Regions from separate parts of the Cellulosimicrobium sp. AB352 genome, predicted to be linked through region 1. Evidence: predicted binding sites of a transcription regulator. Region 1 holds the regulator's gene; each other region holds the start of a gene.

Region 1 (7,559 bases):
GGCGGAGGGCGCGCACGAGGTCCGTGGCCGCACGCTCGGCATCGTCGGCTACGGCAACATCGGCACGCAGCTCTCGGTGGTCGCCGAGAACCTCGGCATGTCGGTCGTGTTCTACGACACGGCGGAGAAGCTCGCGCTCGGCAACGCGCGCCGCATGGACACGCTCGACGAGCTGCTCGAGCAGGCCGACGTCGTCACGCTCCACGTCGACGGGCGCCAGGGCAACGCCGGGCTCTTCGGCGCCAAGCAGTTCGCCCGCATGCGCCCGGGCTCGATCTTCCTCAACCTGTCGCGCGGCTTCGTGGTGGACTACGGCGCGCTGCGCGAGGCGATCGTCGAGGGCCGCGTGGCCGGCGCCGCGGTCGACGTCTTCCCGCACGAGCCCAAGCGCAAGGGCGACGCGTTCGACTCCGAGCTGCGCGGCCTGCCGAACGTCATCCTCACGCCGCACATCGGCGGCTCGACGGAGGAGGCGCAGGAGGCGATCGGGCAGTTCGTGTCCGCCAAGCTGCGCGACTACCTCACCACCGGCTCCACGACGCTCAGCGTCAACGTGCCGAACCTCGCGCTCGAGCAGACGACGGGCATCACGCGCATCACGCACCTGCACCGCAACACCCCCGGTGTCCTCGCCGCCGTCAACGCGACCCTGGCCGAGCACGGGACGAACATCGAGGGCCAGCTCCTCGCCACCCGCGGCGAGATCGGCTACGTCGTCACCGACGTCGGCTCGCGCGTGGAGCCCGCCGTCATCGAGGCGCTGGCCGCGATGGAGCAGACGATCGCCCTGCGCGTCCTCGACTGACGCGGCCCAGCACCCCGGGACCCTTCGCCGCGCGCGGCCCGTCCGCACGCGGCGAAGGTCCTCGGCGGCCATGACCTTCGCCGCTGAGCGCCTCTCGCGCGCCGGTGCCACGATGAGGCATGACCGGATACACGCACGACGCGCCGCAGATCCTCGACGCCGACGCGTCGTGGGACCTCGTGGAGGGGACCCACGTCGCACGCCTCGCCGTGAGCGTGCGGGGCGAGCCGGACATCTACCCCGTGACCGTGCGGGCGCACGAGCGCACGCTCGCGTTCCGCACGGTCCCCGGCACGAAGCTCGCGACGCTCGCCATCAACGAGCGGGTCGCCCTGGAGTGGGACCACGTCGACGACGACGGGGCGTGGAGCGTCGTCGCGCGCGGCACCGCTCACCGTCTGCGCACCGAGCACGAGGTGGATCCCGTCCGGGAAGGTGCGGACCCGCTCGTCCCCACCGTCGACGTCCCGACCGAGGAGTGGGTCGTGGTCGAGGCCCACGAGCTCACCGGACGACGCTTCGCGCGCGCGGAGCCCTAGTCCCCCGGACGCACGACGTCCGGCCGCCCCGCAGGGGACGACCGGACGTCGGGGGTGGTGCTCAGCCGGACTTGCGGCGGAACGTGCGCTGGACCGGTCCGACGGTCTCCGAGCCGTGCACGGAGCCCGTGTTCGACTCGCCGTCCGCCGTGCGGTGGCGCGCGGCGTTCTTCCGGTCGAGCGCCTCCCGGAACTTCGCCTTGGCCTCCTCGGTCGGTGCGGTCTCTGCAGCGGGTCGCTGCTGGTCGGACGCCATGGCGGTCTCCTCGTCGACGGGGAACTCGGTGGGGGCACTGCGGTCGGCCCGACGCTGCGGGCACCCCGCCAGCCTCCCCCACCGGGCGGCCCGACGCCACCTGATTTGTCCGCTCGGACCGGCCGTCCCGGCCTTGCGGGCGCGGGCGCTGGGGACCGCGCCGCGAGCGCCGACGACCGCGCGGCGAACGCCGTCGGGTAGCGTCGGGACGTGTCGCCCGATCCCACGCCGCAGGCCTCCCCCGCTCCTCCCCACGCCACAGGCGGTCCCGCGCCGGCGCGTGCCGCGCTCCCGCACCGTGCGCTCGGCCGGAGCGGCCTGCGCCTGCCGGAGGTCGCGCTCGGGCTCTGGCAGAACTTCGGCGTCGCCGACCCCTTCTCGACGCAGCGCGAGATCGTGCTGCACGCCGTCGACCGTGGCGTGACGCACCTCGACCTCGCGAACAACTACGGGCCGCCCGGCGGCGCCGCGGAGGAGTCGCTGGGCCGGCTGCTCGCGCGCGAGCTCCGGCCCGTGCGCGACGAGCTCGTCGTGACCACCAAGGCGGGCTACCGCATGGGCCCCGGCCCCTACGGCGAGGGCGGGTCCCGGAAGTACCTGCTCTCGTCCCTCGACGCGTCGCTGCGCCGGCTCGGGCTCGACCACGTCGACATCTTCTACTCGCACCGCTACGACCCCTCCACCCCGCTCGAGGAGACCATCGGTGCGCTGGCGACGGCGGTCCGGTCGGGGCGCGCCCGCTACGCCGGCATCTCGTCGTACTCGGCGCGGCGCACGCGCGAGGCCCTGCGGGTCGCGGCCGACGTCGGGGTCGAGCTTGTCGTCACCCAGGTCTCCTACTCCATGCTCAACCGGTGGATCGAGGCGCCCGACCCGCACGACGAGGCGGGGGCCACCGTGCTCGACGTCGCGGGCGACGAAGGGCTCGGCGTCGTCGCGTTCTCCCCGCTCGCCCAGGGCATGCTCACGGACCGCTACCTCCACGGGGTCCCGGACGGCTCGCGCGCGGCGCGCGGGGGGCCGCTGCGCCCGGCGTTTCTCTCGGAGGAGAACCTCGACCGCGTGCGCCATCTGGACGGGCTCGCGCGCGCCCACGGGCGGACGCTCGCGTCCACGGCGATCCGCTGGGCGCTGCGCGACCAGCGCGTCACGTCGGTCCTGCTCGGCGCGAGCTCGACGCGCCAGCTCGACGACAACCTCGCGGCCCTCGAGGCCCCCGACCTCTCCCCCGAGGAGCTCGCGGCCGTCGACGACCTCCCCGTGGACACGGGCATCAACATCTGGGCGACGCGGTCCAGCGACCTGTAGCGCCGCGGCCGCGCGCAGCCGTGTCCGGCTGTGCGGACCGAACCTCGGACCGGAGGCGCGAGGCGCGGGACCGTCGCGTGACCGTCAGGCCTGGGGTGCCGTCTCGCGGTCGGTCGCGACGTCGTCGGTGGCCTCGGCCGCCGCACGGCCCGCCGCCGCCTCGCGCTCCTCCCGGTCGACGCGCAGCGACGTGATGGCGCTCTCGAAGTCCTCGAGCGAGTCGAACGCCTGGTAGACGCTCGCGAAGCGCAGGTAGGCGACCTCGTCGAGCTCGCGCAGCGGCCCGAGGATCGCGAGACCGATCTCGTAGGCGTCGAGCTCGGCGCTCCCGCTCGCGCGGATGGTCTCCTCGACGCGCTGCGCGAGGACGGCGAGGTCGTCCTCGTTCACCGGGCGCCCCTGGCAGGCCTTGCGGACGCCGTTGACGATCTTCTCGCGCGAGAAGGGCTCGGTCACGCCGGACCGCTTGACCACGGACAGGCTGGCGGTCTCGATCGTGGTGAAGCGACGGTTGCACTCCGGGCACTGGCGTCGCCGGCGGATGGAGGCACCGTCGTCGGACGTGCGGGAGTCGACGACGCGGGAGTCCGCGTGACGGCAGAACGGGCAGTGCATGGCGGGCTCCTCCGCGGGTCGCGCCGACAGGTCGGCGCGACGAACGTATGTCGTCGCGGGCGCGCGGTGCAACACGCCGACGACGCGCCGGGCCGCGGACAGCAGAACGGGGGCGGTCGAAGTCGACCGCCCCCGTCGGGACGCCCCCGTCCCCATCTCGCGCGCGACTCGCCTCGCGCGCGGCGACGTGCACAGGAGTCGCGGTGGTCCGCACACTCCTCGCCTCGTCCGCCCAGCCCCCCAGCCGGCGTGTGAGGTGACACTAACTTAGGCGGACCTAAGGCGCCGGCGCAACCCTCGGCCGCCACCTGTCGCGCGTCGGCGCCGTGTGCTGCGTCACAGGATCTGGACCGCGCGCGCGTCGCGTCACCGCTCGGCGACCGGGAGCAGGATGGTCTGGCCGGCCCGCACGCCGGACGAGGGCAGGCCGTTCAGCTCCACGAGCCCGCTGACCACCTCCCGGAGGTCCTCCCCCGGGGTCGCGACACCCTGGGCGAGCTCCCACAACGTCTCCCCCGCGCTCACGACGTGGACGCGAACCTCGACCGGCTCCCCGGGCCCGCTCGCGACGGCCAGCCCGACCCGCGCCGCGAGGACGAGCACGACGGCCACGAGGAGCACGAGGACCGCACGGCCGCGTCGCGTGAGCCGCAGCCGCGCCTCCGGGCGCGCACCTCGCTCCGCTGCGCCGCCCCGCCCGAGCGCGGACGGCGCTGCCGTCGCCATCGCCACCGTGTCCATGTCCCCTCCGTCCCGGCCCGCGAGCCCGATCGCCTTCCCCGGTCGATCGGACCCGCGCGCCCGCCTCATCTCCGCGCCGACCCGTTGCGGTCGAACACCTGTACGTAGAACATCTGTACGAATGTCTATCACGAGCGACCGACAGAGTCGAGACATGCTCGAACAGGTGTTTGATTCGTGTCGCATCCTCCCCTAGCCTGGGGTGAGGTCGGTTCGCCGGACATGTCCGCTCGGACCCGGAGGGGCGACCGAGGTCCCGGGGCGCACGCCCCGGGGAGGGGAGGCCGCAGGCCCGGTTGGCGCCGGCGGCACGCGACGGACGAGGGCGGAGCGACCATGGCGGGACGAGGCACGGACAGGGCACGGGGGCTCGCCGAGGTGCGCGAGCTGCCGGACGGGTCGGCAGGGGGTGACGGGCTCACCCCGCGCCAGCGGCTCGTGCTCGAGACCATCCGCGCGTGCGTCGAGCAGCGCGGCTACCCGCCGAGCATGCGCGAGATCGGCGAGGCCGTCGGGCTCACGAGCCCGTCCTCCGTCAAGCACCAGCTCACCACGCTCGAGCGCAAGGGGTTCCTGCGGCGCGACCCGAACCGTCCGCGCGCCATCGAGGTGGTCCAGCCCGACGACGCCCGCCGCGCCACCCCGCTCGCGCCGGCCGGGACGGCCCCCGAGCCCGCGTACGACGGGGCCCACCCCGCGCCGTCGTACGTCCCCGTCGTCGGCCGCATCGCCGCCGGTGGCCCCATCCTCGCGGAGCAGGTCGTGGAGGACGTCTTCCCGCTGCCGCGCCAGCTCGTCGGCGAGGGAGAGCTCTTCCTCCTGCGCGTCCAGGGCGACTCGATGATCGACGCCGCGATCTGCGACGGCGACTGGGTCGTCGTGCGGCGCCAGCCGGTCGCGGAGAACGGCGAGATCGTGGCCGCCATGATCGACGGCGAGGCCACCGTGAAGAGCCTGCGGCGCGCCGACGGCCACGTGTGGCTCATGCCGCACAACGCCGCGTACGACCCGATCCCCGGCGACGACGCCCAGGTGCTGGGGCGCGTCGTCTCCGTCCTGCGCAGCCTCTGAACGGTCTCCGAGCGGCTCCGGGCGCCCCTCCTGGCAGGCTCGGGACACCACGAGAGCCGGGCGGTCCCTCGACCGCCCGGCTCTCGTCGTGCCGGGCCCGACGGGCCCGTGGGCTCAGAGCCCGAAGCGTCGCGCGACCGCGCGCAGCGACTCCGCGGACGAGCGCAGGCCCGCGAGCTCGTCGTCCGCGAGCGGGACCTCGACGCGCTCCGTCGCGCCCCGGCGGTCGACGAGCGTCGGGAGCGACAGGCAGACGTCCTCGAGCCCGTAGATGCCGTCGAGGAGCGTCGACACGGGCAGCACCCGGTGCTCGTCGGCGAGCACCGCCTCGATGATCCGGGTGCCCGCGAGCCCGACCGCGTAGTTGGTCGCGCCCTTGCCCTCGATGATCCGGTAGGCCGACTGCACGACCTCGCGCGCGATCTCGTCGCGCACGTCGCCCGTGAGCGGTCCCCGACCGCCGATGCCCTGCCACTCGAGCAGCGGCGCGCCGCCGATCGTCGCGGAGCTCCAGAGCGGGATCTCGCTGTCGCCGTGCTCCCCCGCGATGTACGCGTGCACGTTCTGCACCGCGACGCCGCAGTGCTGCGCCACGAGGAACCGCAGCCGCGAGGAGTCGAGCACGGTGCCGCTGCCGAAGAGCTGCGTCGGGGGCAGGCCCGAGAACTTGAGCGCCGCGTACGTGACGATGTCGACCGGGTTGGTCACCATGACGTAGACGGCGTCCGGGGCGACCTCCACGAGGCCCGGGAGGATCGTCCGCATGAGCCCGATCGTGCCCTCGGCGAGGTCGAGACGCGTCTGGCCCGGCTTCTGCTTGGCGCCGGCCGTGACCACGACGACGTCGGCGCCCGCGCACACCGCGACGTCGTCGGACCCCTCGACGCGCGCCATGGGCATGAACTGGATGCCGTGCTGGAGGTCGAGGACCTCGGCCTCGACCTTCGCGCGGTTGACGTCGAGGAGCGCCACCGTGCGCGCCGCACCGCGCATGAGCGCGGCGTAGGCCAGCGTCGAGCCGACGGCACCGGCGCCGACGATCGCGAGCTTCGTCGTCCGCGCTCCCCCTCCCGGACCGCCCGTGGTCGCGTCGCCGGTGCCCTGCGGTGACGTGCTCGTCATGTCGCCTCCGTGAAGTCGCTGGAAAGGGCTCAGCCTAGGGCGGCGAGGCGGCGGAGCGCAGCGGTGGCCACGTCGCGGTCGGTCGTCTGCCAGAACCCCGGCATGGACCGCGTGAGGAACGACCCGTAGCGCGCCGTCACGAGCCGTGGGTCCAGGACCGCGACGACCCCGCGATCGGCCGTGGACCGTACTAGCCGCCCGGCACCCTGCGCGAGCAGGAGGGCCGCGTGCGTCGCGGAGACCTGCATGAACCCGTTGCCGCCCGCGGCCTCGACGGCGCGAGCCCGCGCCGACTTCACCGGGTCGTCCGGGCGCGGGAACGGGATGCGGTCGATGAGCACGAGCTGGCACGACGGCCCGGGCACGTCCACGCCCTGCCACAGCGAGAGCGTGCCGAACAGGCACGTCGCCGGGTTCTCGGCGAACTCCCGCACGAGCGTCGGCAGCTGGTCGTCGCCCTGGCACAGGACCGGCACGTCCAGCCGCTCGCGCATCGCCTCGGCCGCGGCCACCGCGGCGCGCCGCGAGGAGAACAGGCCGAGGGTCCGACCACCGGCGGCCTCGACGAGCGCCGCGATCTCGTCGAGCTGGTGCTCGGTCGACGCCTCGCGGCCGGGCGTCGGCAGGCGCTTCGCGACGTAGAGGATGCCCTGACGCGGGTAGTCGAACGGGCTCCCGACGTCGAGCCCGCGCCAGCGCGGCGCGTCGCCGTCGCCCGCGTCCGCGGCTCCGCCCGTCGCCGCGGGGCCGAGCCCGAAGGTGCGCGCGACGGCGTCGAAGCTCCCGCCGAGCGCGAGCGTCGCGGACGTGAAGACGCCCGTGCGCTCCGCGAGCAGGTGGGTGCGGATGAGGCCCGCCACGCCGAGCGGGGCGGCGTGCAGGCGGCTCGCGCCGTCGCCGAAGCGGTCGCCGGACCAGCCGCCCTCCCCGGGCCGCGAGCACCACAGCACGTCGTGGCCCGTGGGGTCGGCCGCCATGCGCTCGGCGACCTCGAAGAGCTGCAGCATCGTCGACTGCGCCATCTTCAGGCCCGTGTCCGGCTGGGCCGGCTTGGTCACGCCCGTCTCGGGCTTGAGCGTGGAGAGCACCTCGCGCGCGGCGT
Region 2 (7,559 bases), on a different contig from region 1:
TCGCGGCCGCCCTGGACCTGGACGCGCAGGACGGCGTCGCCCCCGAGGATGCCCTGCACGCGCCCGAGCGCGCGGTGGGCCCGCGCGTCCTCGCCGCTCGACGCGCCCCACAGGCGCGGCTGCTCCGCCCCCGCGGGCACGACCTCCTCGGCCGTGAGGGACAGGCGGGCCAGCGGCGCGACGCCCGGGACGACGTCGGCCCCGCCGGGCGAGCCGCCCCGCTCTCCTCCGCGACCGGCCCGGGCCGCGCGCCCGGCGCGGACGGACGTGGTGGTGAGCCAGCCCTCGAGCTGCCACCGGACCTTGTCCGTGAGGCGCGCCGGGCTCATCGCGCCCGGCCCGTCGAGCCGCCAGGTGCGCTCGAGGTCGTCGCCCTCGACGGTCCGCGCCGTGATGCGCAGGCGCCCGGCGACGAGCGAGCGCGCGACGAGCTGGTCGTGCAGGTCCTCGGAGAGCCGGCGCGCGGCGAAGGTCGCGACGTCGACGCGCTCGGCGGGCGGGTCGAGCTCGGCGCTCACCGCGACGTCGGGCTCGACGCGGCGCCGCGCGGGCGGGCGCAGGTCCTCGCCGCGCGCGAGCCGGTGCGCCCACGCGCCGAGGTCGCCGAAGCGCCCCTCGACGGTCGCGGGCGGCAGGGCCGCGAGCGCCCCGAGGGTGCGCACGCCGAGCCGGCCCAGGAGGTCCACGAGCTCGTCGACCGCGACGGCGGCGTCCGGACGGGCGGTGACGTGCACGAGGTCGCGCGCGGGCCGCGGCGCGAGGAACGCGGCGGAGCGGCCGGGCGGGACGACGGCGGCGTCCCGCGCGGCGAGCACGGCGGCGAGGATGCCGTCGGCGACGCCCACCTGGCTCTCGTGGCCGGTGCGCTCGGCGACGCGCGCGACGAGCGCCTCCGCGAGCGCGGCGTCGGACCCGTGGTACCGGCTCGCCCCGGCGGCGGGCAGGAGCAGCAGGCCGGGTCGGGTGATCTCCAGCCCCGCGACGACGGTCTCGGCCGCGAGCGCGACGGGCTCGAACTCGCGGGCGTCGCGCGCGTCGTCGACGTCGAGCAGCTCGAGCTCGGGGCAGCACTCGCGGGCCCGACGGCGGCGCATGCCCCGGCGCACGCCGTGGGCGCGTGCGGTCGCGGAGACGGCGACGACGCGGCGGCCGTCGTGCGTCGCGGCGGGGACGTGCGCGGGGACGTCGCGCACCGCCATCGCCGCGAGCACCGGCCAGTCCGGCACCCACAGGGCCGCCGTGCGGGTCGGGCTCGTGGTCATCCGACGAGCCGGAGCCGGGAGGGCCGGTCGGGGTCGTCGGCCCGGGCGGTCTCGTGGGCGGTCTCGGCGGTCCCGGCCGCGGTGGCGCCGGTCCCGACCGCGGGCCGGGTGCCCCGGGCGTCCTCGGCGAGGAACGCGGGCCAGTCCTCGTGGACGAGCGGGAGCTCGACCTCGAGGCGCGTGGGGCGCGCGGCTCCCCCGCGGCCCGCGCGCTCGACGACGAGGGTGCGACGGCGCAGCCAGCCCGCGCCGCGGTCCGCCCCGGACCAGCCGCCGCCCGTCACGGTGAGCGCGACGTGCGCGCCCGGCCACGTCCCCGCGGCGACGAGCAGCGCCCCGCGCTCGCGCGCCCGCGCGGCCAGGCGCCGTCGGTCGGGGTCGGTGAGGGCGGCGTCGGGCCCGACGACCACGACGTCCAGGCCGTCGACGAGCGCCGAGATCGCGAGCGCCGCGTCCGGGCCGGGCCGCGGGACGAGCACGACGCGGTCGAGGTCGGCGCCGGCGTCGGCGGCCGCGAGCAGCCCGACGGCGGGGAACCCGACGGCGGCGGTCCACGCCCCGGCCCGCGACGGCCGTGCGACGAGCGCGAGCAGGAGGCTCGTCGAGCCGCGCACCGCCAGCACGGTGCCGCGCTGCAGGGCGCCGAGCGGGAGGAGCGGCGCGAGCGCGTCGTGCACCGGCCACACCCGCTCGTCCGTGCCCGCGTCCCGGCTCGCGCCCGAGGTCCGGACGTGGCGGGTGCGGGCGCGCGCCGGAGGGTCGGGCGGTGCGGGGGCGGGCCGCACGACCGGCGAGGCGGCGTCCGCGAGCGGGGCCATCTCGGCGAGGAGGGCGGTGCCGGCGCGCGGGACGACGGCCGGCGCCGCCGGGGCGGTGAGCGGTTCCGGGGCCGCGGGGGCGACGACGGGACGGTGTCGGCGGACGCCCGTACGCTCCTCCGCACGGCGCAGGACGGCACGGGCGCGCTCGGCCTTGTCGACGGCCGCAGCCGTCGGGCCTGGTGCCCCCGCCCGTTCGGCGGGGTCGGCGAGAAGGGTCATCTCGCCTCCCGGGGTGGTGCTCGGACGGGACGCGCACCGCGCGTCGACTGCTGCGGGCGGTGTGCTGCACCCGCTGGGTGTTCGAACAAACGTTCGAACACTTCCAGTGAACGACCGCCGCTCCGAGGTGTCAACTCCGCAGGTCGGGGCGCCTGCTTCGTCCGAGATGCCCACCCCAACCTTCGACCCCCACTGGAGACTTGCCCGAAACCCTCGACCTCTACCTGACCCTCCTCCCCCGCCGACCATGCGGCTGTCGCCCGTCCGGCGGGCGGCACGGGCTGCGACCGCATGCTCGGCGGGCTCGAGGGGCTCCGGGGTGTGTTCGGCATCCGGCCTCTCCCGCGCGGCGGCCCGCAGGGATGGCAGGCTGACGCCATGGACGCCCGCACGACCCTGCCCACGCTCGGCTCGCTCACCTGGGAGCCGGCGCTCGACCACCTCGACCTCGTCGCCCCCGTGACCGCCGACGCGCTGCGCCGGTGGGTCGACGCCGACCCGGACGTCGCGGCGCTCGTCGCCGTGACGGAGATCGACCCCGACCTCGCCGACACCGCGACGCTCAACACCGCGTTCGACCTGCCCGTCGAGGCGTCGGCGAACTGCGTCGTCGTGGGCGGCACCCGGGCGGGCGACGAGCGCATCGGCGCCGCCGTCGTGCGGGCCCACACGCGCGCCGACGTCAACACGCGCGTCCGCAAGCTGCTCGACGTGCGCAAGGCGTCGTTCCTGCCGACCGACCGCGCGACGGCGGAGTCCGGCATGGAGTACGGCGGCATCACGCCCGTCGGGCTGCCCGAGGGGTGGCGCGTGCTCGTCGACTCCCGCGTCGTGACCGACGGCGCGCTCGCGCTGATCGGCAGCGGCGTGCGGCACTCGAAGCTGCTGCTCCCCGGCGACCTGCTGGGCCGCCTGCCCGGCGTGGAGGTCGTCGAGGACCTGGCCGTCCCGGTCGCCTGACCCGTCCCACCCTGCCGAGCACGACCTGAGGCGCCCCGGGCACCCCCACCGGCCCTCAGGTCGTGCGCGGTGGTCAGCCTTCGAGGACGACGAGCCGCTGCGTCGCGCGCGTCATCGCGACGTAGCGGTCCACGGCGCCCTCGACGCCGTCGCCGAACGCCTGCGGCTCGACGAGCACCACGAGGTCGAACTCGAGGCCCTTCGCCGTCTCGGGCGTGAGCCACCGCACCCGCGCGGACCTCTCGCCCTCGCCACCGACGTCACCGACCCTGCCGTCCGACTCCTCGCCGGACGACCCGGACGGCCCGGACGGCTCGGTGGCGCCGATGACGCACGCCGTGCCGTCCGCGTGCTCGGCGAGCCACGCGCCGAGGACCGCGTCGAGGTCCGCGACCGCCCCGTGGGCGACGGGCACGCCCGTGCTGCGCACCGACGTCGGGACGTTCGCGTCCGGGATCGCGGCCCGGACGACGGGCTCCGCCTCGGCCATGATCTCCCGCGGCGTGCGGTAGTTGACGCTCAGCGACGCCTCCTCGACGCGGGCGAGGCCCACGCGCGCGAGCCGCTCGCGCCAGCCCTCGGGGAAGCCGTGGCGGGCCTGGGCCCGGTCCCCGACGACCGTGACGCTGCGCAACGGGCAGCGGCTGAGGACCATCTGCCACTCGGCGTCGGTGAGCTCCTGCGCCTCGTCGACGACGACGTGCGCGAAGGGCCCCGCGAGGCGGTCGGGCGTCGCGACGACGAGCGCGCCGTCGTCCACGAGCGCGTCGCGCAGGTCCTGGCCGCGCAGCATCTGCATGACCCCGAGCTCGCTGTCGTCGGTCGCCACGAGGTGGTCGACGACGTCGTCCATGCGCGCGCGCTCCGCCGCCACGGCGGCCTCGTTGCGGCGGCGTCGGCGTGACGCCTCCGGGTCGCCGAGCCGACGGCGCGCGGCGTCGAGCAGCGGGAGGTCCGCCGTCGTCCACGCGTGCGCGTCCGGGCGCTGGAGCGCGCGCACCTGCTCGGGCGTGAGCGACGGCGCGCACAGCCGCAGGTAGGCGGGCACGGACCACAGGTCGGCCACGAGGTCCGTCGGCTCCACGAGGGGCCACGCGCGGTCGAACGCGGCACCGAGCCCGCGGTGGCCGCGCAGGGCGCGGCGCACGTCGTCGGCCTCGACGTCGGCGCCGTCCTCCGCGGCTCCCCCGCAGGCCTTGTCCACGAGGATCTCGACGAGCGCGGCCCAGACGTCGTCGCGCGCCTCGTTGTGCGGGGTGCCCGGGTCGACGGACTCGAACGCCTCCGCCCAGTCGGCGGTGGAGAGCCAGACGCCGGCCCACGGCGTCTCGACCTCCATGCCCTCGGCGGGCGGACGTTCGGAGAACCGCACGGCGGGCTCGATCGCGGCGACGAGCTCGGCGGACGCCTTGAGCCGGGCCACCTCGGGGTCGGCCTCCGCGCGCGCCGTCGCGCCCTCGGAGACGAGGTCGCGCAGCGTGCAGGTCTGCACGCCCTCCTCGCCGAGGCCGGGCAGCACGTCGGCCACGTACGCGAGGTAGGGGCGGCTGGGCCCGACGACGAGCACGCCGCCGCGCCCACCACCGTGCGCGCCGCCATGCCCGCCAGCGTGCCCACCACCGTGTCGGCCCCCGTGCCCGCCGCCCACGTGCGGGTCGGCGTACAGCAGGTAGGCCGCGCGGTGCAGCGCCACGACCGTCTTGCCCGTGCCGGGGCCGCCGTCGACGACGAGCGCCCCGCGCGAGCCCGCGCGCACGATCGTGTCCTGGTCGGCCTGGATCGTGCCGAGCACGTCGCGCATCCGCGGCGACCTGCTCGCGCCGAGGCTCGCGACGAACGCCGACTGGTCGTCGAGCGCCGCGCTCGACCCCGCGCCGTCGGGCACGAGCTCCTCGTCCCAGTAGTCGGTGACGCGCCCGCGCGCCCACCGGTACCGGCGCCGCGCCGCGAGGCCGAGCGGCTGCGCGGGCGTGGCCGCGAAGTACGGCTCGGCGGCGCGCGAGCGCCAGTCGACGAGCAGGCGCTCCCCCGCCGGGTCGGTGAGGCCCACGCGGCCCACGTACACCGGCGCGGAGCCGTCGGCGAAGGTCATGCGGCCCAGGCACAGGTCGACGCCGTAGCGCTGGAGCAGCCGCAACCGGCTGCTGAGGCGGTGGATCTCCTGGTCGCGCTCGAGCGCCTCGGTGCCGCTCCCGCCCGGCGCGCGCCGGGCCGCGTCGAGACGCTGCGCGAGGTCGGCCACGGAGTGCTCGAGGCTCGCGGCGATCGCCGCGAAGTGGCGCTCGTCGGGGTCGACCAGCGCCGGGTCGGCCTTCGGGGCCAGCCGCGCGGGCAGGTCGAAGAACGGCGCGGGCCGCGGGTCCTGGTCCGCGGTGGAGTGGGTCGACGAGCGGCGGGACGGGTCGGTGGTGGCGGTCACGGGGGCGTCGGGCAACGTCATCAGCTCCGGTCCGGGTCCTGCGGAGGGACGCACGGGCCACGACGACCCGCGCACGAGCGGAGATTCTGCGCCCCCGAGGGGGCCTTGCCGCAAGACCCCCGGTGCGCTATACCTTGGAGAGGGAGGCCGGTCGAGCCTCCCTTTCTCGTTGCCGGACGTCGTGCCGGTGCGCTCGGTGCCGACGCTCTCGGCCCGGTCGTCGACCGCCCAGCGTCTGCGCGGCGCCGCACAGCCGACATGCGAGAAGTGGCCCCCTACCGTGCTCGGTGGGGGCCACTTCTCGTGTCTCGACGGGACCCTCGACAGGATCCCGGGAACGCCTCAGCTCTCGGCGCGGCCCTCGCGCCAGTAGCCCATGAACGCGACGGCGCGGCGGTCGACGCCGAGGTCGGCGACGAGGTGGCGGCGCAGCGTCTTGATGGCGCTCGCCTCGCCCGCGAGCCACGCGTAGAGGACGGTCTCCTCGTCGAGGAGCCCCGGGACCTCCCAGAGGATCGACGCGTCGACGTCGACGTCCTCGAGGTCCTCCGCGGTGCGGCACTGGACGGGCGGGTCCGTCCCGAGGACGCCCGCACCGAGCATGCGCGCGGCGGCCTCCTTGACGGCCGGCACGAGGCGCGCGCCGTGGGCGTCGTGCGGCCCGCCGGGGACGTCGTCGCGCGCGAGAAACGTCACGCGCACCCCGGGCGGGGTCACGAGGTCGCGCGCGTCGCCCACGTGCGGGACCTCGACGTAGACCTCGCCCCACGCGTCGGCGGGCAGGTCCTCGCAGATCGCCGCGATGGCGGGCAGCGCGGTCTCGTCGCCCGCGAGCAGGAGCGCGTGCGGGCGGGTGGGCGGGCGGAACTCGATGCCGCCGGCCGGGCCGTCGAACGTGGCGTCCGGGCCGAGCAGGACGAGCGGCGTGCCGACCTCGGCGGCGAGAGCCCAGCGCGACGCGGGGCCGGCGTCGCCGTGCAGCACGACGTCGACGTCGACCTCGCGCGCCTCGGGGCGCACCGCGACGGTCGTGTAGGTGCGCAGCGGGTTGCGGCGCTCCTCGGGCTGGTCGCGCCACGCGGCGTACCAGGACTCGGCGTCGCGCACGAGGTGCTCGTAGCCGCCGTCGGGCGCGGGGAGCACGAACTTGATCCGGACGTCGAGCCCCGGGTCGCCGAAGAGGTCGAGCTCCGGGCCGGTGAAGGTGAAGCGGCGGAAGCTCGGCGAGAGCTGCTCGACCCGCGCCACCTCGACGTCGAAGAAGCGCCAGGGGGCGGTCGCACGGGCGACGGGACGACGAGCGCGGGTGCGGGGTGCGACGACGGTCTGGCTCACACAGGTGAGGCTAACCTACGCGCCCACGGCGGGGTCAACCCGTCCGGGACGCGGACCTGCGCCCGGAGGGGTGAGACACGTCACGCTCCGCGGCCGCGGCTGCGCCAGAGCAGGTAGACGAAGTACGGCGCGCCCAGCAGCGCGGTGCCGAGACCCGCCGGGATCTGCCCGGGCGCGATGACGACGCGGCCCAGCGTGTCCGCGACGGACACGAGGAGGGCCCCGAGCAGCATCGCGACGGGCACGACCCGGGAGTGCCGCGACCCGACGAGCGCGCGGGCGGCGTGCGGCGCGACGAGGCCCACGAACGCGAGCGCCCCGATGGCGCACACGGCCGCGGCGGTGAGCAGCGCGGCGACGCCGAGCAGGAGCAGCCGCGTGCGGTCGAGCGCGACGCCGAGGACGCGCGGCGTGTCGTCGTCGAGCGCCACGACGTCGAGGTCGCGCCGGAACACCGCGGTGAGCGGGGTGAGCACGAGCAGCGCGAGCGCGACGGGGATCAGCTGCTCGAGCGTCCGCCCGTACGTGGAGCCCGACAGCCAC
Region 3 (7,559 bases), on a different contig from region 1:
CTCCGACGAGCCCCCGTTCTGATCGTCCGCCACTCCCAGAACACACACCCGTCCCCGCGGGTGCCGCGCCGCTCGTCGGCGCAGTCCGCACGCGGGGATCGCACCTTGTAGAGGAGCAACACCATGGCGAAGCCTGTGGTGCGCAAGCCCAAGAAGAAGTCCAACCCGCTGAAGTCGGCCAAGATCGAGTCGGTCGACTACAAGGACACCGCGCTGCTGCGCAAGTTCATCTCCGACCGCGGCAAGATCCGCGCGCGTCGCGTGACCGGCGTCTCCGTCCAGGAGCAGCGCCAGATCGCCCGTGCGGTGAAGAACGCGCGCGAGATGGCGCTGCTGCCGTACACGTCGACGGCTCGCTGAGCGGGAAGGGAGAGAACTCATGGCCAAGCTGATCCTGACCCACGAGGTCACCGGTCTCGGTGAGCCCGGCGACGTCGTCGAGGTGAAGGACGGGTACGCCCGTAACTTCCTCGTCCCGCGCAAGCTCGCCACGCCGTGGTCCAAGGGCGCCGAGTCGCAGGTGACTGCGATCCGCAAGGCGCGCAAGGCCCGCGAGATCGCGTCGCTCGACGACGCGAAGGCGATCCGCGACTCGCTGCAGGCGAAGCCGGTCGTCGTCGAGGCGAAGGCCGGCGCTGCCGGTCGCCTCTTCGGCGCCGTCACGACGGCGGACATCGCGTCCGCCGTGACGGCCGCCGGTGCGTCGGTCGACAAGCGCAAGATCGAGATCGGTCAGCCGATCAAGGCGACGGGGGACTACACGGTCTCCGTCCGCCTCCACCCGGAGGTCTCCGCGACCCTCGCGGTGAAGGTCGTCGCTGCCTGATCTGCTGCTGAGCAGTCCACGAAGGCCCGGCCCCTCCTCCGAGGGGCCGGGCCTTCGTCGCGTCCGGCCCAGTCGCCGGCTGCGCGCGTCGAGCCCTCAGGCGGTGCCGGTGACCATCCAGGCGCTCCCGCGCGCACGGAGCCCGGTGGTGACGGCGCGTGCCGCCATGAAGACCCCCGCGAAGGCGAGCCAGAGCCACGCGAGGCCCGCCGCGCCGTCGGGCGCCCAGTGCCGGACGGCGAGCGCGAACGGCGCGTAGACCACGAGCGTGAGCATGCCCGCCCAGGCGAGGAAGCGGCCGTCCCCGGCGCCGATGAGGACGCCGTCGAGCACGAACACCCAACCCGCCATCGGCAGGAGGACGCCGCACACCGCCATGCCGACGGCGACGGCGGTGCGCACCTCGGGGTCGGACGTGAAGAGGAGCGCGAACCACCAGCCGCCCGCGGCCATGACGACGCCCAGCCCGGCCCCGGCGGCCACTCCCCACTGGAGGGTGCGGCGCAGGACGGCGCGGACGCGGGGGACGTCGTCGGCCCCGAGCCCGTGCCCGACGAGCGCCTGCGCCGCGATGGCGAGCGCGTCGAGAGCGAAGGCCGCGAGACCCCAGACGGAGTTCACGACCTGGTAGCCCGCGAGCGTGACCTCCCCGAGCCCGGTCGCGACGAACACGGTGAGGAGGATCGCGAGGCGGAGCGAGAGCGTGCGGACGAAGAGCGGAGCGCCGGCGCGCGCGTTGGCCCAGATCCCGCCCGCGGCGGGCCGCAGCGACGCGCCGTGCCGCCGGGCGCCGCGCACCACGACCACGACGAGTACCGCGCCCATGGTGAGTTGGGCGACGGCCGTCCCGATGCCGGACCCGGCGATCCCGAGCCCTGCCCCGTAGACGAGGACGACGTTGAGGACCGCGTTGAAGGTCGCGCCGCCCGCGGCGACCCACAGGGGCGTCCGGGTGTCCTGCATGCCGCGCAGCACGCCGGTGGACGCGAGGACGAGGAGCATCCCGGGGAGTCCGAGCGCGGACCAGCGGAGGTACACCACGGCGTGCTCGGCGACCTCACCCGTGCCGCCCATCGCGCCGACGGCCCACGGTGCCGTCGTCCACAGGACGGCCGCGAGGAGCGCACCCAGCCCGACGGCGAGCCAGAGGCCGTCGATCCCGGACTGGAGCGCCTCCCGCGTGTGGCCGGCGCCGATGCGGCGCGCGACGGCGGCCGTGGTCGCGTAGGCGAGGAAGACGCACAGGCCGACGAGGGTCACGAGGAGGGTCGACGCGAGGGAGAGGCCTGCGAGCTGCGCGGTGCCGAGGTGGCCGACGACGGCGCTGTCGACGAGCACGAACAGCGGCTCGGCCACGAGCGCGCCGAGCGCGGGGACGGCGAGGGCCAGGATCTCGCGGTCGAGCCGGGACCGTGCGCGGCGACCTGTGGACGACGTACCGGGGCCGGACGGCGGCCCGATGTCGTCGGGGTGGCCGGACGGTGTCCGGCGTGTCGTCGGCGTGTCGCCCGACTTTCTTTCTTCCACACCCCTGAGGGTAGTGATGAGGCTGGTCAGAGGCCGCTCACGGCGATGTACACAGGAAGATCGTGAGGTTGTCCACACCGTTTTCCACCGGGTGTGCACAGTGTGGGGGACTGTGTCCACAGGAACGGGGGTCCCTGTCCACCGGGCGTGCACAGGGCCGTTTGCAGGGCGTCCGGTGGCGATCTAGTGTCGCGGGGTCGTGCCTGTCGGAGGCGGGGGGCGCGGCCACCGGGACAGTCGTGTGGGTGGCCCGCGGTAGAACACGTGTACGACGAAGAGTGGTCCCGGTCGTGCGGTCCCGCAAGGGCCGTTCCAGTCCCGGGGGAGCGAGGGGCGCATGTCGATCGAGGAGCTCGAGGAGAGCTACGGGGGACCGGGGCCGTCGGGGTTCGACCGGACGCCGCCCCAGGACGTCGCCGCCGAGATGAGCGTGCTCGGCGGCATGCTGCTGTCGAAGGACGCCATCGCAGACGTCATCGAGCAGATCCGCGGCTCCGACTTCTACCGTCCGGCGCACGAGATCGTCTACGAGTCGATCATCGACCTCTACGGTCGCGGCGAGCCCGCCGACGCCATCACCGTCGTCGCGGAGCTGACCAAGCGCGGCGAGCTCCAGCGCATCGGCGGCGCGCCCTACATCCACGACCTGATGGCCGGCGTGCCGACCGCCGCCAACGCCGGGTACTACGCGCGCATCGTCCGCGAGCGTGCGGTCCTGCGCCGCCTCGTCGAGGCGGGCACGCGCATCGTGCAGCTCGGCTACGCGACCGACGGCGGCGACGTCGACGAGATCGTCAACAACGCCCAGGCCGAGGTCTACGCCGTGACGGAGCGGCGCACGACGGAGGACTACCTCCCCCTCGCCGAGATCCTCGGGCCCACGTTCGACGAGATCGAGGCCGCCCAGGGGCGCGGCGAGGGCATGACCGGCGTCCCTACCGGGTACTCCGACTTCGACCGGCTCACCAACGGCCTGCACCCCGGCCAGATGATCGTCGTCGCGGCGCGCCCGGCCATTGGAAAATCCGTCTTAGGAATCAATGTTGCGACGCACGCCGCGGTGCACCACCAGATGGCGGCCGTCATCTTCTCCCTGGAGATGAGCCGCAACGAGATCACGATGCGTCTGCTCGCCGCCGAGGCGAAGGTGCCGCTCACGCGGATGCGCTCCGGGAAGATGGACGAGCAGGACTGGCAGAAGCTCGCCTCGACGATGGGCAAGGTCGCCGAGGCGCCGCTGTTCATCGACGACTCGCCGAACATGTCGCTCATGGAGATCCGGGCCAAGTGCCGTCGGCTCAAGCAGCGGCACGACCTCAAGCTCGTCGTCATCGACTACCTCCAGCTCATGAGCTCCGGCAAGCGCGTCGAGTCGCGCCAGCAGGAGGTCTCGGAGTTCTCGCGTGCGCTCAAGCTGCTCGCGAAGGAACTCGAGGTTCCTGTCATCGCGATCTCGCAGCTGAACCGTGGTCCGGAACAGCGTGGCGACAAGAAGCCGCAGATGAGTGACCTTCGTGAGTCGGGCTGCCTCACCGAGGACACGAAGATCCTGCGCGCGGACACCGGCGCGGAGACCACTCTCGGTGAGCTGTTCGCGCTCAACGCCAAGGACGTGCCCGTGTGGGCGCTCAACGACCGGCTCCAGTACGTGCGCCGTCACCTCACCCACGTGTTCCCCACCGGAGTGAAGCCGGTGTTCAGGATGCGCCTCGCGTCGGGCAAGGAGATCGAGGCGACGGCGAACCACCCGTTCCTCACCTACGACGGCTGGACGGCGCTCGGGGACCTGGAGGTGGGCTCGCGCATCGGTGTACCGCGCCACGTACCGGGGCCGGAGCGGAACCTGGAGTGGGACGACCGCAAGGTCGTCATGCTCGCGCACCTCCTCGGTGACGGGTCGTTCGTGAAGCGCCAGCCGATCCGCTACGCCTCGATCGATGAGCGGAACCTCGCGACCGTCTCCGAGGCCGCAGGCGCTTTCGGCATCACCCCGATCCGCGACGAGTATGCCGCCGCAAGGGTCACGACCCTGCGCCTCCCGGCGCCCTACCGTCTCGCTCGGGGTCGCCGGAACCCCATCGCCGAGTGGCTCGACGACCTGGGCCTGTTCGGGGCGCGCAGCCACGAGAAGTTCATCCCGACGAGCGTCTTCCACCTGCCCAAGCGTCAGATCGCGCTCTTCATCAAGCACATCTGGGCCACGGACGGCTCGGTGACGATCAACAAGAACGGGCGCAGCGGTCGGATCTACTACGCCTCGACGTCCCGTGAGGTCGTCGACGGGCTGTCGCGCCTCCTGCTCCGCTTCGGCATCTCGACGCGCGTGCGCACGGCGACACCCAAGGGGTCGTACCGCCCCGGGTACACGCTCGACGTGAGCGGGGTGGATGACCAGCGCCGCTTCCTCCAGGAGATCGGCGTGCACGGCGACCGCGGCGATGTCGCCGAGAAGCTGCTGACGATCATCCGCGAGACGCGGGCCAACACGAACGTCGACACCGTCCCGCGCCGGGTCTGGGACGACGTCCGCGAGATCCTCGTCGAGCGCGGCATGACGCACCGCGAGCTCGCGGCAGCGATCGGCACCGAGTTCTGCGGCAGCGCGCTGTGGAAGAACTCCCCGTCGAGGCACCGCCTCGGCAAGATCGCGGCTGTGCTCGAGAGCGAGGAGCTGGAGATCATGGCCGTCAACGACCTCCTGTGGGACGAGGTCGTCTCGATCGAGCCGATGGGGGAGAAGCAGGTCTACGACGCCACAGTCCTCGACGGGCACAACTTCGTCGCGAACGGCATCGCGGCACACAACAGCATCGAGCAGGACGCCGACGTCGTGATCCTCTTGCACCGCGAAGACGCCTATGAAAAAGAATCGCCCCGAGCGGGCGAGGCGGACCTGATCGTCGCCAAGCACAGAAATGGTCCGACCGACACGATCACCGTCGCGTTCCAGGGTCATTACCAACGCTTCGCGGATATGCAGATGTAGGGAACGCCCGGCAGTCGTCGCTGTCGACTTGCCACCTCCTTTCTCTGTGTCACGTCCATCGTGCACAGCCACCGTCGGTCCCTCCGGCGCAGCGCTGGCGTGCAGGGGGCAGTGCTAGTGGCACGGCGACCACCTCGCGGGTGGGTCCCTCGGCCGTGCGGAGCGTGGCGGAGGCCCCTTCGTGGTCTCTCGCGCTGACGTCACGGCGCGCTCCTGGACGAGCCGCGTTGCTTCGGTCCCGGGTCCTATCGTTGCGGGGTGACGGACGCCCGGATCGCTCGCCAGCTCGTGGCGCTCACCTTTCTGATCGCCTATGGGATCTCCGGTGGGCTGATCGTGGCGGCCCGCTTCGGCCACGAGGTGCACAACGTCGTCTCCACGGTTCCCGAGCTCCTGGCGAACGTACCGTTCGCGCTCTACATCCTCTCGCCCGCGATCGCCTCGTACGTCGTCCTGCGAGCGAGCCGGAGGGTCTCGGGCCTCCGGGAGTGGCTGCGCCTCGTCTTCGCCATCCGTGGCCGTCCCGCGGGATATCTGCTCGCCCTCTCCGCGCTCGCGCTGTACTTCGCGCTCCACCTGCTGGTCTCCGGCCCCTCCACCCACGCGCTCCCGTGGTTCGTGTTCTTCCTGTCCCTGCCGGGCAATCTCGTCATCGGCGGCATGGAGGAGGCCGGCTGGATGACCGCGCTGCAACCCGGGCTCGATCGGCGGTGGGGGTTCGTCCCGTCCTCGCTGGTGGTCGGGATCATCTGGCTCCTCTGGCACGTGCCGCTCTTCTTCATCCCTGGCACGAACCACGAGTCCGGTCTGATCGACTTCTGGATGTTCGCGGTCCAGATCATGGCGTTCCGCTTCCTCTACGGCGCGATCTTCAGGACGGCCGGCTCGAACGGGGTGCTCCTGTGCATCCTCAGCCACACGGTGTTCAACGCCGCCAGCTTCACTCTCGGCATCCCGCCGACGACCTGGGCAGGCACTCTTGCCGCCAATACCGGGGTTCTGATTCTTGCCCTCGCACCGGTCATGCTCTCCCACAGGTCGCGGGCGACTCATCGATGGCGCGTCGGGCGCTGAGCATCACGCAGGGCTGCGGCGACGCGGATGGACGTCCGCAGTGGTGCGCAGAGATGCGGAGGGCGGCGCGTCGGTGAGCGTGATCGCCGCGTCTCGGGCAGGCGATCTGCGCGGCACCGGCCCTCCCGGCGCCATCTCCCACCCAGGTTGTCCACCGACACCCCAGGGTGTCTGCCAGGCGGGTCCGACCGGCGGGCGCCGTGCAGGCCCCCGCCGGTCGGGCAGTCAGCGACCGATGGTGTCGAGCTCGGTGACGTCCTCCTGCGAGAGTGCCAGTGCTGCTCCGGCGAGGTTCTCGCGCAGGTGCGCGACCCGGGAGGTACCGGGGATGAGGAGGATGTTCGGGGAGCGTCGCACGAGCCAGGCGAGGGCGACGGACATCGGGGTGGCATCCAGTCGCGCTGCGACGGCCGAGAGGGCGCCTGCCTGCAGGGGACTAAACCCTCCCAGGGGAAAGAACGGGACGTAGGCGATACCGTCCGCGGCGAGGTCGTCGATCAGCCGGTCGTCCCCGCGGTGCGCGAGGTTGTACATGTTCTGGACGCACACGATCGGCGCGACCGCACGGGCTTCGGCGACCTGCTCGGCGGTGACGTTGCTGACGCCGAGCTGTCGGACGAGTCCCTCCTGCTGGAGCTCGACGAGCGTCTCCAGGGCCCCGGTGATCGAACCGGGCTGCGGCTCGTGGGCGTCGCCCATGCGCAGGTTCACCAGGTCGAGGCGCTCCACGCCCAGGGACTCGAGGTTCTCCCTCACCTGGCGGCGCAGGTCCGCCGGCGTGCGGGCAGCGGGCCAGCCGCCCGCGGCGTCGCGGTCGGCCCCGACCTTGGTCGAGATCAGCACCGACTCCGGGTAGGGGTGCAGCGCCTCGCGGATCAGCTCGTTCGTCACGTGCGGCCCGTAGGCGCCGCTGGTGTCGATGTGGGTGATCCCCTGCTCGACGACATCGCGCAGCACCGCGATCGCACCGTCCCGATCCGTGGGCGGTCCCATCACCCCGGGTCCGGCGAGCTGCATCGCCCCGTACCCGAAGCGGGTGATGGTGCGTCCGCCGAGGGCCCAGGTCCCCCCGGGGAGCGTGGTCGTGTCCGTGGTCATCTCGTCATGCCTCTCGTGTGCGTGCTTCAACAGGCTGGTGCTCCACCT
Region 4 (7,559 bases), on a different contig from region 1:
CCCGTGATGGCCAAGGCGCGCATCGGCCACTTCGTCGAGGCGCAGGTGCTGCAGTCGCTCGGCGTGGACTACGTCGACGAGTCCGAGGTCCTCACGCCCGCGGACTACGCCAACCACATCGACAAGTGGCAGTTCACCGTCCCGTTCGTGTGCGGGGCGACCAACCTCGGCGAGGCGCTGCGTCGCATCACCGAGGGCGCCGCGATGATCCGCTCCAAGGGCGAGGCCGGCACGGGCGACGTCTCCAACGCGACCACGCACATGCGCACCATCCGCGGGGAGATCCGCCGCCTCACGTCGCTCCCCGAGGACGAGCTGTTCGTCGCCGCGAAGGAGCTCCAGGCGCCGTACGAGCTCGTCAAGGAGGTGGCCGCGACCGGCAAGCTCCCGGTCGTCATGTTCACCGCCGGCGGGATCGCGACCCCGGCCGACGCCGCGATGATGATGCAGCTCGGCGCCGAGGGCGTGTTCGTGGGATCGGGCATCTTCAAGTCCGGCAACCCCGCCCAGCGCGCGGCCGCCATCGTCAAGGCGACGACGTTCTACGACGACCCCGACGTGATCGCCAAGGTCTCGCGCGGTCTCGGCGAGGCGATGGTCGGCATCAACGTCGACGACATCCCCGTCCCGCACCGTCTGGCCGAGCGCGGCTGGTGACCGACCTCCGCGCGTCGCAGCCGTCCGTCGTCGTGCCGACGACGGACGGCTGAGCCGTCGTGGCCGAGGCCGCCGGAGCGCCGTCGTCCCTGGGCCCCGACTGGGTGCTCGGGGACGACGGCCTGTACTTCCGCCGCGGCGCGCGCGTGCTGCTCCTCGACGACGCCGACCGGATCCTCCTCGCACGCGGGCACGACGTCGACCAGCCCGAGCGCTCGTGGTGGTTCACGATCGGCGGGGGAGTCGACCCGGGCGAGAGCGACGTCGACGCCGCGCTGCGCGAGGTCCGCGAGGAGACGGGCCTGCGTCTGGACCCGGGCGCGCTCGTCGGCCCGGTGTACACGCGCAGCGCGATCTTCGACTTCTACCGGCAGCACTGCCGCCAGGACGAGGTGCTGTTCCTCGCGCGGGTCACCGGGGCCGACCGCGACGGCGGGCTGAGCCGCGACGGGTGGACCGACGTCGAGCTCGACGTCGTCGACGAGATGCGCTGGTGGGCGCTCGACGACCTGCGCGGCGTCCAGATCGAGGTCTTCCCCGAGGGGCTGCCCGACCTCGTCGCACCGCTGCTGCGCGGGTGGGACGGCGTGACGCGGCACCTCGGCACGGCGCGCGCGGACTGACCGGCTACGCCCGGCGGGCGATCACCCGCCACACGATCCCGCCGACGAGCATTCCCGCGCCCAGCAGCCCGCCGCCGATCGCGACGAACCACAGCACGATCGTGCCGCCGAGCGTCGCGAAGAACGTGCCGAAGCGCCAGCCCTCGGTGACGACGAACGTCGTGCCCGCGGGCGCTGCGCCCTGCGCGACGGTCACCGTGCACGTCCCGGACGCCGGCGGCGTCGCCTCGGCCACCGTCGTCGCCTGGGAGGAGCCCAGGCCGGAGCTGCCGGACACCGACGGGGCGCTCACCGTGAGGTCGCCGTCGGCGCAGGTCACGGTCACGTCCTCGACGTCGAGGCCCGCGCCGTCCGAGGACCCCGCGCGGCCCACCGCCCAGATGCTGTACGGCTGGCCGCCCGTGACCTCGAGCTCCGCCTCGCCCGGCACGTCGCCCGACGCGAGCGCCGCCGACCCGGGCCGGCCCGCGCCGTCGATCACGCCGGTCGGCAGCGCCCGGACGAACGTCGTGACGCCGAGGACCCCCGCCACGAGCGCGAGCACGAGCACGACGGCGCCGACCACGATCATCGTCGTGGCGCCGCGCGTGCTGCGCGGGGGCCGCGGCGCCGCCCCGGGGTACGGCGCCGGACCGGGCGCGGGATAGGGCTGGCCAGGGGCGGGCGGGTAGGTCACGACGGCGAGGCTAGCAACCGTGGGCGCGGCCGGAGGCCCGCCGCGGGACGGGCGGCGGGGCCGCCGACGTATCATTCCCCTTCGTGACGATCACGATCGGTGTCCTGGCCCTCCAGGGCGACGTGCGCGAGCACCGCGCCGCGCTCGAGGCCGCGGGCGCCCGCACGGTCGGCGTCCGCCGCCCCGAGGAGCTCGCCGGGGTCGACGGGCTCGTGCTCCCGGGCGGCGAGTCGACGACCATCGACAAGCTCCTGCGCATCTTCGAGCTCGACGAGCCGCTGCGCGCGCGCATCGCCGAGGGCCTGCCGGTCTACGGCTCGTGCGCCGGCATGATCCTGCTCGCCGACCGCATCCTGGGCGGCACCGCCGACCAGCGCACCATCGGCGGGCTCGACGTGACGGTCCGCCGCAACGCGTTCGGCCGCCAGGTCGACTCGTTCGAGACCGACCTCGCGTTCGCGGGTCTGGCGCCGGCGGACGACGGGCGCGACGGCGCACCGAGACCGGGCCAGGACGGGGACGCGGTGCACGCCGTGTTCATCCGGGCGCCCTGGGTCGAGGAGACCGGGCCCGGGGTCGAGGTGCTCGCCCGGATCCCCGAGCACGGCGCACCCGGCATCCCCGCGGCCGCCGCCGGTAGGATCGTCGCAGTCCAGCAGGGATCGCTGCTCGCCACCTCGTTCCACCCGGAGATCTCCGGGGACGCGCGCGTGCACGAGCTGTTCGTCAGAATCGCGAAGGGGTAGGAACGCATGTCAGGGCACTCCAAGTGGGCCACGACCAAGCACAAGAAGGCGGCCATCGACGCCAAGCGCGGCAAGCTCTTCGCGAAGCTCATCAAGAACATCGAGGTCGCGGCGCGCACGGGCGGCGGTGACCCCGCGGGCAACCCGACGCTGTTCGACGCCATCCAGAAGGCGAAGAAGTCGTCGGTCCCCAACGACAACATCGACCGCGCCGTCAAGCGCGGCTCGGGCACCGGCGCCGACGCCGTCGACTACCAGACGATCATGTACGAGGGCTACGGCCCCAACGGCATCGCCGTCCTGGTCGAGTGCCTCACCGACAACAAGAACCGTGCGGCCTCCGAGGTCCGCCTCGCGTTCAGCCGCAACGGCGGCAACCTCGCCGACCCGGGCTCCGTGTCCTACCTCTTCGCGCGCAAGGGCCTCGTCGTCGTGCCGAAGGCGGAGGGCGTGACCGAGGACGACGTCATGCTCGCCGCGCTCGAGGCGGGGGCCGAGGAGGTCACCGACTCCGGCGACGTCATCGAGGTGCTGTCCGAGGCGAGCGACCTCGTCGCCGTGCGCAGCGCGATCCAGGAGGCGGGGATCGAGTACGACTCCGCCGACTCGATCTGGCACCCGTCGATGGAGGTCGAGGTCGACGCCGAGGGCGCGCGCAAGATCCTGCGCCTCATCGACGCGCTCGAGGACAGCGACGACGTGCAGAACGTCTACGCCAACTTCGACGCGTCGGACGAGGTCATGGCGGAGCTCGATAACGACGACTGATCCGGCGGAGCTCGCGTCCTGATGGTCGGGTCGCGGCGCGGCCGGGAGGTCGGTGCGCGGTCTACCATCCGCGGCGCTCGTGCCTCGCGCCGCTCCCGCCAGGCCCGCCACGACCGCGCACCGACCTCCCGGCCCCACCGCTGGCTGGTCCGTCGCCGGACCGCGTGGCACGGCCGGTCCGTGCCGTTCACGTGAAAGGGTCGAGGGGTGCGCGTTCTCGGAGTGGATCCTGGGCTGACCCGGTGCGGTGTCGGGGTGGTGGACTCCGCGCGGGGGCGGCGGGCCGAGCTCGTCGCGGTCGGGGTGATCCGGACGGACCCGGAGCTGAGCGTGGACCTGCGGCTGCTGCGGATCGCGGAGCGGCTGGACGCGTGGTTCGACGAGCACGTGCCCGACGTCGTGGCGGTCGAGCGCGTGTTCGCGCAGCACAACGTCGGGACGGTCATGGGCACCGCGCAGGCCGCGGGCATCGCGATGGTCGGGGCCGCGAAGCGGGGCGTCCCCGTCGCGCTGCACACGCCGTCGGAGGTCAAGGCCGCGGTCACGGGGAGCGGACGCGCCGGCAAGGAGCAGGTCCAGCGCATGGTCGCGGGGATCCTCGGCCTCGCGGAGCCGCCGAAGCCCGCGGACGCGGCCGACGCGCTCGCGCTCGCGATCTGCCACCTCTGGCGCCCCGCGGGCGCCCTGCAGGGCGGCGAGCGGCACGAGCTCACGGCCGCGCAGCGCGCCTGGGCGGCGGCCGAGCACGCGGCGAAGGGACGGCGCGCGCCGCGCTAGCGGCGCCGGTTCCGCCGGTCGTGCCGGTGGGCGGTGCCGGCGTTCCGTGTCGGTCGGTCGGCGGGTGGGCGGCCCTTGCTAGAGTGACCGCGGTCGTACGGGTGTTCGACGCGCCCCTCGGCGCGCGGCCCGACGGCGGTCCTCGGGCCGGCGGACCATCGGACCAGGTCGGTGCTGCCGGCCGGGAGAGGAGCCTGCGTGATCGCGTCCCTGAGCGGTGTCGTGGCGAGCGTCCAGCTCGACCGCGCCGTGCTCGAGGTCGGAGGAGTGGGCTACCTCGTCCACGCCACGCCCGCCACGCTCGCCGGCCTGCGCGTAGGCGAGACGGCGCGCCTCGCGACGAGCCTCGTCGTGCGCGAGGACTCGTTCACGCTCTACGGCTTCGCCGACGACGACGAGCGCGCCGTCTTCGAGATCGTCCAGACCGTGAGCGGCGTCGGACCGCGCCTCGCGCTCGCGATGCTCGCCGTGCACACGCCCGACGGCCTGCGCCGTGCGGTCGCGGGCGCCGACATCGCCGCGCTCGTGCGCGTCCCGGGCATCGGCAACAAGGGCGCGCAGCGGATCGCGCTCGAGCTCGGCGACAAGCTCGGCCCGCCCACGGGTGCCGACGCTCCCGAGGCGGGATCGACCGCCTCGGCGTCGGCGCCGCGTCCGGAGGACCGACGCGACCAGGTGGTCGAGGCGCTCGTCGGGCTCGGCTGGAACCTCAAGGCCGCGGACGACGCGGTGTCCACCGTGCTCGCCGAGGCGGGCGTCGACGTCGTCGAGGCACCCGACGTGGCGGGCGCGCTGCGTGCCGCGCTGCGGGTGCTCGGCGGGCCGAGGAGCTGACGATGGCGACCTTCGACCAGGTGGGACTCGACGACCTCGGCGGGGACGGCACGTTCTCGTCCGAGCGCATCGTCGCGGCGGGCGCGGACGACCTCGAGCGCGCGGCCGAGGCCGCGCTCCGGCCACGACGGCTGGAGGAGTTCGTCGGCCAGGCCGTCGTGCGCGACCAGCTGTCGCTCGTGCTCCAGGCCGCGCTCGCGCGGGGGAGCGCACCCGACCACGTCCTCCTGTCGGGGCCACCCGGGCTCGGCAAGACGACGCTCGCCATGATCATCGCCGCGGAGCTCGGCACGTCGCTGCGCGTGACGTCGGGGCCCGCGATCCAGCACGCCGGCGACCTCGCGGCGGTGCTGTCCTCGCTCGAGGAGGGCGAGGTCCTGTTCATCGACGAGATCCACCGGCTCGCGCGACCGGCCGAGGAGCTCCTCTACATGGCGATGGAGGACTTCCGCGTCGACGTCGTCGTGGGCAAGGGGGCCGGGGCGAGCGCCATCCCGCTCTCGCTGCCGCCGTTCACGGCGGTCGGCGCGACGACGCGCGCCGGGCTCCTGCCCGCGCCGCTGCGCGACCGGTTCGGCTTCACCGGGCACCTGGACTTCTACTCGGGCGACGAGCTCGAGCGCGTGCTGACGCGCTCGGCCGGCCTGCTGGGCGTCGCGCTCGACCCCCAGGCCGCCCGCGAGATCGCGGGGCGCTCGCGGGGGACGCCCCGCATCGCGAACCGCCTGCTGCGGCGCGTGCGCGACTGGGCGCAGGTGCGCGGCGACGGGACCATGGACCTCGCGGCCGCGCGCGCGGCCCTCGAGGTCTACGAGGTGGACCCGATCGGCCTCGACCGGCTCGACCGCGCGGTGCTCACCGCGCTGTGCACGCGCTTCAACGGCGGTCCCGTCGGCCTGACGACGCTCGCGGTGACGGTGGGCGAGGAGGCGGAGACGGTCGAGACCGTCGCCGAGCCGTACCTCGTGCGCGAGGGGCTGATCGGGCGGACGCCGCGGGGCCGCGTCGCGACCCCGGCCGCCTGGGCGCACCTCGGGCTCACCCCGCCGCGCGAGGGCGGCACGCTCTTCGACGCCTGAGGCGACGCCGGCGGTCATGGGCCTGGGAGGGCGTCCCGTGACGGCGGTCACAGGCGCTCCGCGGGTGGTCCTAGAATGGTCGGACCCGGGCGGGCGGAACTCCGCGGCGAGACGGCTCGTTGGTGAACCGTGCGCGCACGCCTAGACTGCGCGCAGATCCCGCACAGAACAGGACACGAGACTCCGTCATGGATATCAGCTTCATCCTCATCCTCGCCCTCGCGGCGGGTGCGATGTTCCTCATGACCAGCCGCACCCGCAAGCAGCAGCGCGAGGCCCAGAACTTCCGGGCGACCCTCGCCCCCGGGCAGGAGGTGATGACGGGCTCGGGCATGTTCGGCACGGTCGTCGACGTCGACGACGAGGCCGACGTCATCACCATCGAGTCGACGCCGGGCAACCAGTCCCGGTGGCTGCGCGCCGCGATCGCCAAGCTCGTCGAGCCCCCGGTCGAGGAGACCGAGGAGACGACGGCGGACGACGCGGCCGAGGACGCGGCCGAGTACGGCACCGCCGGTGCCGACGCCGGGACCACCACGAAGGGCGACGTCGACGACCTCGTCGTGCCCGACGACCTCTCCGGTCTGACCGACGACCGGTCGGAGAAGGACCGCGGACGCCGGGACGACGGCACCGACATCAAGTGACCCTATGCCGGTCGCTGCCGCGACCGGCCTGACGCGGTGGGCCGCGAGGCCCACCGCACACGCACGAGAAGAGACGGACAGTTGGCCACCAGCAGCACACGAGCGAGGCCCGTACGGACCCTCGTCACCCTGGGAATCCTCATCGTCGTCCTCTTCGGGTCCCTCTTCGCGGGCACGAAGCTCGACCCGAAGACCGAGGACAACCCGGGCGGGGCGAGCCTCACCCCGGGCCTCGCGCTCGATCTCGAGGGTGGCACGCAGATCATCCTGGAGCCCGTCACCACCGACGGCTCGCAGCCGACGGCCGAGGACATCAACCAGGCGATCAACGTCATCCGCCAGCGCATCGACGCGCAGGGTGTCTCCGAGGCCGAGATCACGAGCCAGGGCCGCAACAACATCGTCGTCGGCATCCCGGGGCAGCCGTCCCAGGAGACCATCGACCTCGTCAGCACCTCGGCCCAGATGCGCTTCCGCCCCGTGCTCTCCGTGGGCATGCCGACGGCGACGCCCGCCGACGAGTCCACCGACCCGGCCGCGGGCGACGACGCCGCGGCCGAGGACGCCCCGGACGCGACGGAGTCCGCGGACGCCGCCACCGACGGCGCGACGGACCCGGCGGCCGAGGACGGCACCGACCCGGCGGCCGACGCAGCGACGGACGCCCCGGCGGACGACGCCACGACGGACCCGGCGCCGGAGACGACCCGCCCGGAGAACCCGAGCGACCTCGCGCAGATCACGCCGGAGCT

The links. The regulator LexA, encoded in region 1, represses DNA repair genes until DNA is damaged. The targets are predictions, from matches to a motif close to TCGAACANNTGTTCGA.
Region 2: the regulator LexA is predicted to act here: its motif matches at 2,384-2,399, upstream of ACPCUX_RS00385 (YbaK/EbsC family protein).
Region 3: the regulator LexA is predicted to act here: its motif matches at 2,610-2,625, upstream of ACPCUX_RS07015 (replicative DNA helicase).
Region 4: the regulator LexA is predicted to act here: its motif matches at 4,341-4,356, upstream of ruvA (Holliday junction branch migration protein RuvA).

Annotation. Positions count from the first base shown of each region.
Region 1 is NZ_JBMVFX010000010.1:82,460-90,018, reverse strand. Features, by position in the region: gene serA (phosphoglycerate dehydrogenase) at 1-805, shown strand, start outside; gene ACPCUX_RS09330 (pyridoxamine 5'-phosphate oxidase family protein) at 925-1,344, shown strand; gene ACPCUX_RS09325 (DUF5302 domain-containing protein) at 1,406-1,600, opposite strand; gene ACPCUX_RS09320 (aldo/keto reductase) at 1,811-2,908, shown strand; gene nrdR (transcriptional regulator NrdR) at 2,993-3,523, opposite strand; gene ACPCUX_RS09310 (LysM peptidoglycan-binding domain-containing protein) at 3,890-4,264, opposite strand; gene lexA (transcriptional repressor LexA) at 4,601-5,335, shown strand; gene ACPCUX_RS09300 (L-lactate dehydrogenase) at 5,450-6,457, opposite strand; gene ACPCUX_RS09295 (ATP-dependent DNA helicase) at 6,487-7,559, opposite strand, start outside.
Region 2 is NZ_JBMVFX010000001.1:78,250-85,808, reverse strand. Features, by position in the region: gene ACPCUX_RS00395 (DNA polymerase Y family protein) at 1-1,262, opposite strand, end outside; gene ACPCUX_RS00390 (hypothetical protein) at 1,259-2,302, opposite strand; gene ACPCUX_RS00385 (YbaK/EbsC family protein) at 2,681-3,262, shown strand; gene helR (RNA polymerase recycling motor ATPase HelR) at 3,336-5,597, opposite strand; gene ACPCUX_RS00375 (siderophore-interacting protein) at 6,024-7,016, opposite strand; gene ACPCUX_RS00370 (iron ABC transporter permease) at 7,097-7,559, opposite strand, start outside.
Region 3 is NZ_JBMVFX010000007.1:76,514-84,072, reverse strand. Features, by position in the region: gene ACPCUX_RS07035 (single-stranded DNA-binding protein) at 1-22, shown strand, start outside; gene rpsR (30S ribosomal protein S18) at 124-360, shown strand; gene rplI (50S ribosomal protein L9) at 380-826, shown strand; gene ACPCUX_RS07020 (MATE family efflux transporter) at 923-2,287, opposite strand; gene ACPCUX_RS07015 (replicative DNA helicase) at 2,691-5,339, shown strand; gene ACPCUX_RS07010 (CPBP family intramembrane glutamic endopeptidase) at 5,598-6,413, shown strand; gene ACPCUX_RS07005 (aldo/keto reductase family oxidoreductase) at 6,639-7,511, opposite strand.
Region 4 is NZ_JBMVFX010000013.1:112,636-120,194, forward strand. Features, by position in the region: gene pdxS (pyridoxal 5'-phosphate synthase lyase subunit PdxS) at 1-657, shown strand, start outside; gene ACPCUX_RS11365 (NUDIX hydrolase) at 717-1,280, shown strand; gene ACPCUX_RS11370 (hypothetical protein) at 1,285-1,956, opposite strand; gene pdxT (pyridoxal 5'-phosphate synthase glutaminase subunit PdxT) at 2,040-2,702, shown strand; gene ACPCUX_RS11380 (YebC/PmpR family DNA-binding transcriptional regulator) at 2,709-3,470, shown strand; gene ruvC (crossover junction endodeoxyribonuclease RuvC) at 3,678-4,247, shown strand; gene ruvA (Holliday junction branch migration protein RuvA) at 4,446-5,081, shown strand; gene ruvB (Holliday junction branch migration DNA helicase RuvB) at 5,084-6,160, shown strand; gene yajC (preprotein translocase subunit YajC) at 6,349-6,807, shown strand; gene secD (protein translocase subunit SecD) at 6,889-7,559, shown strand, end outside.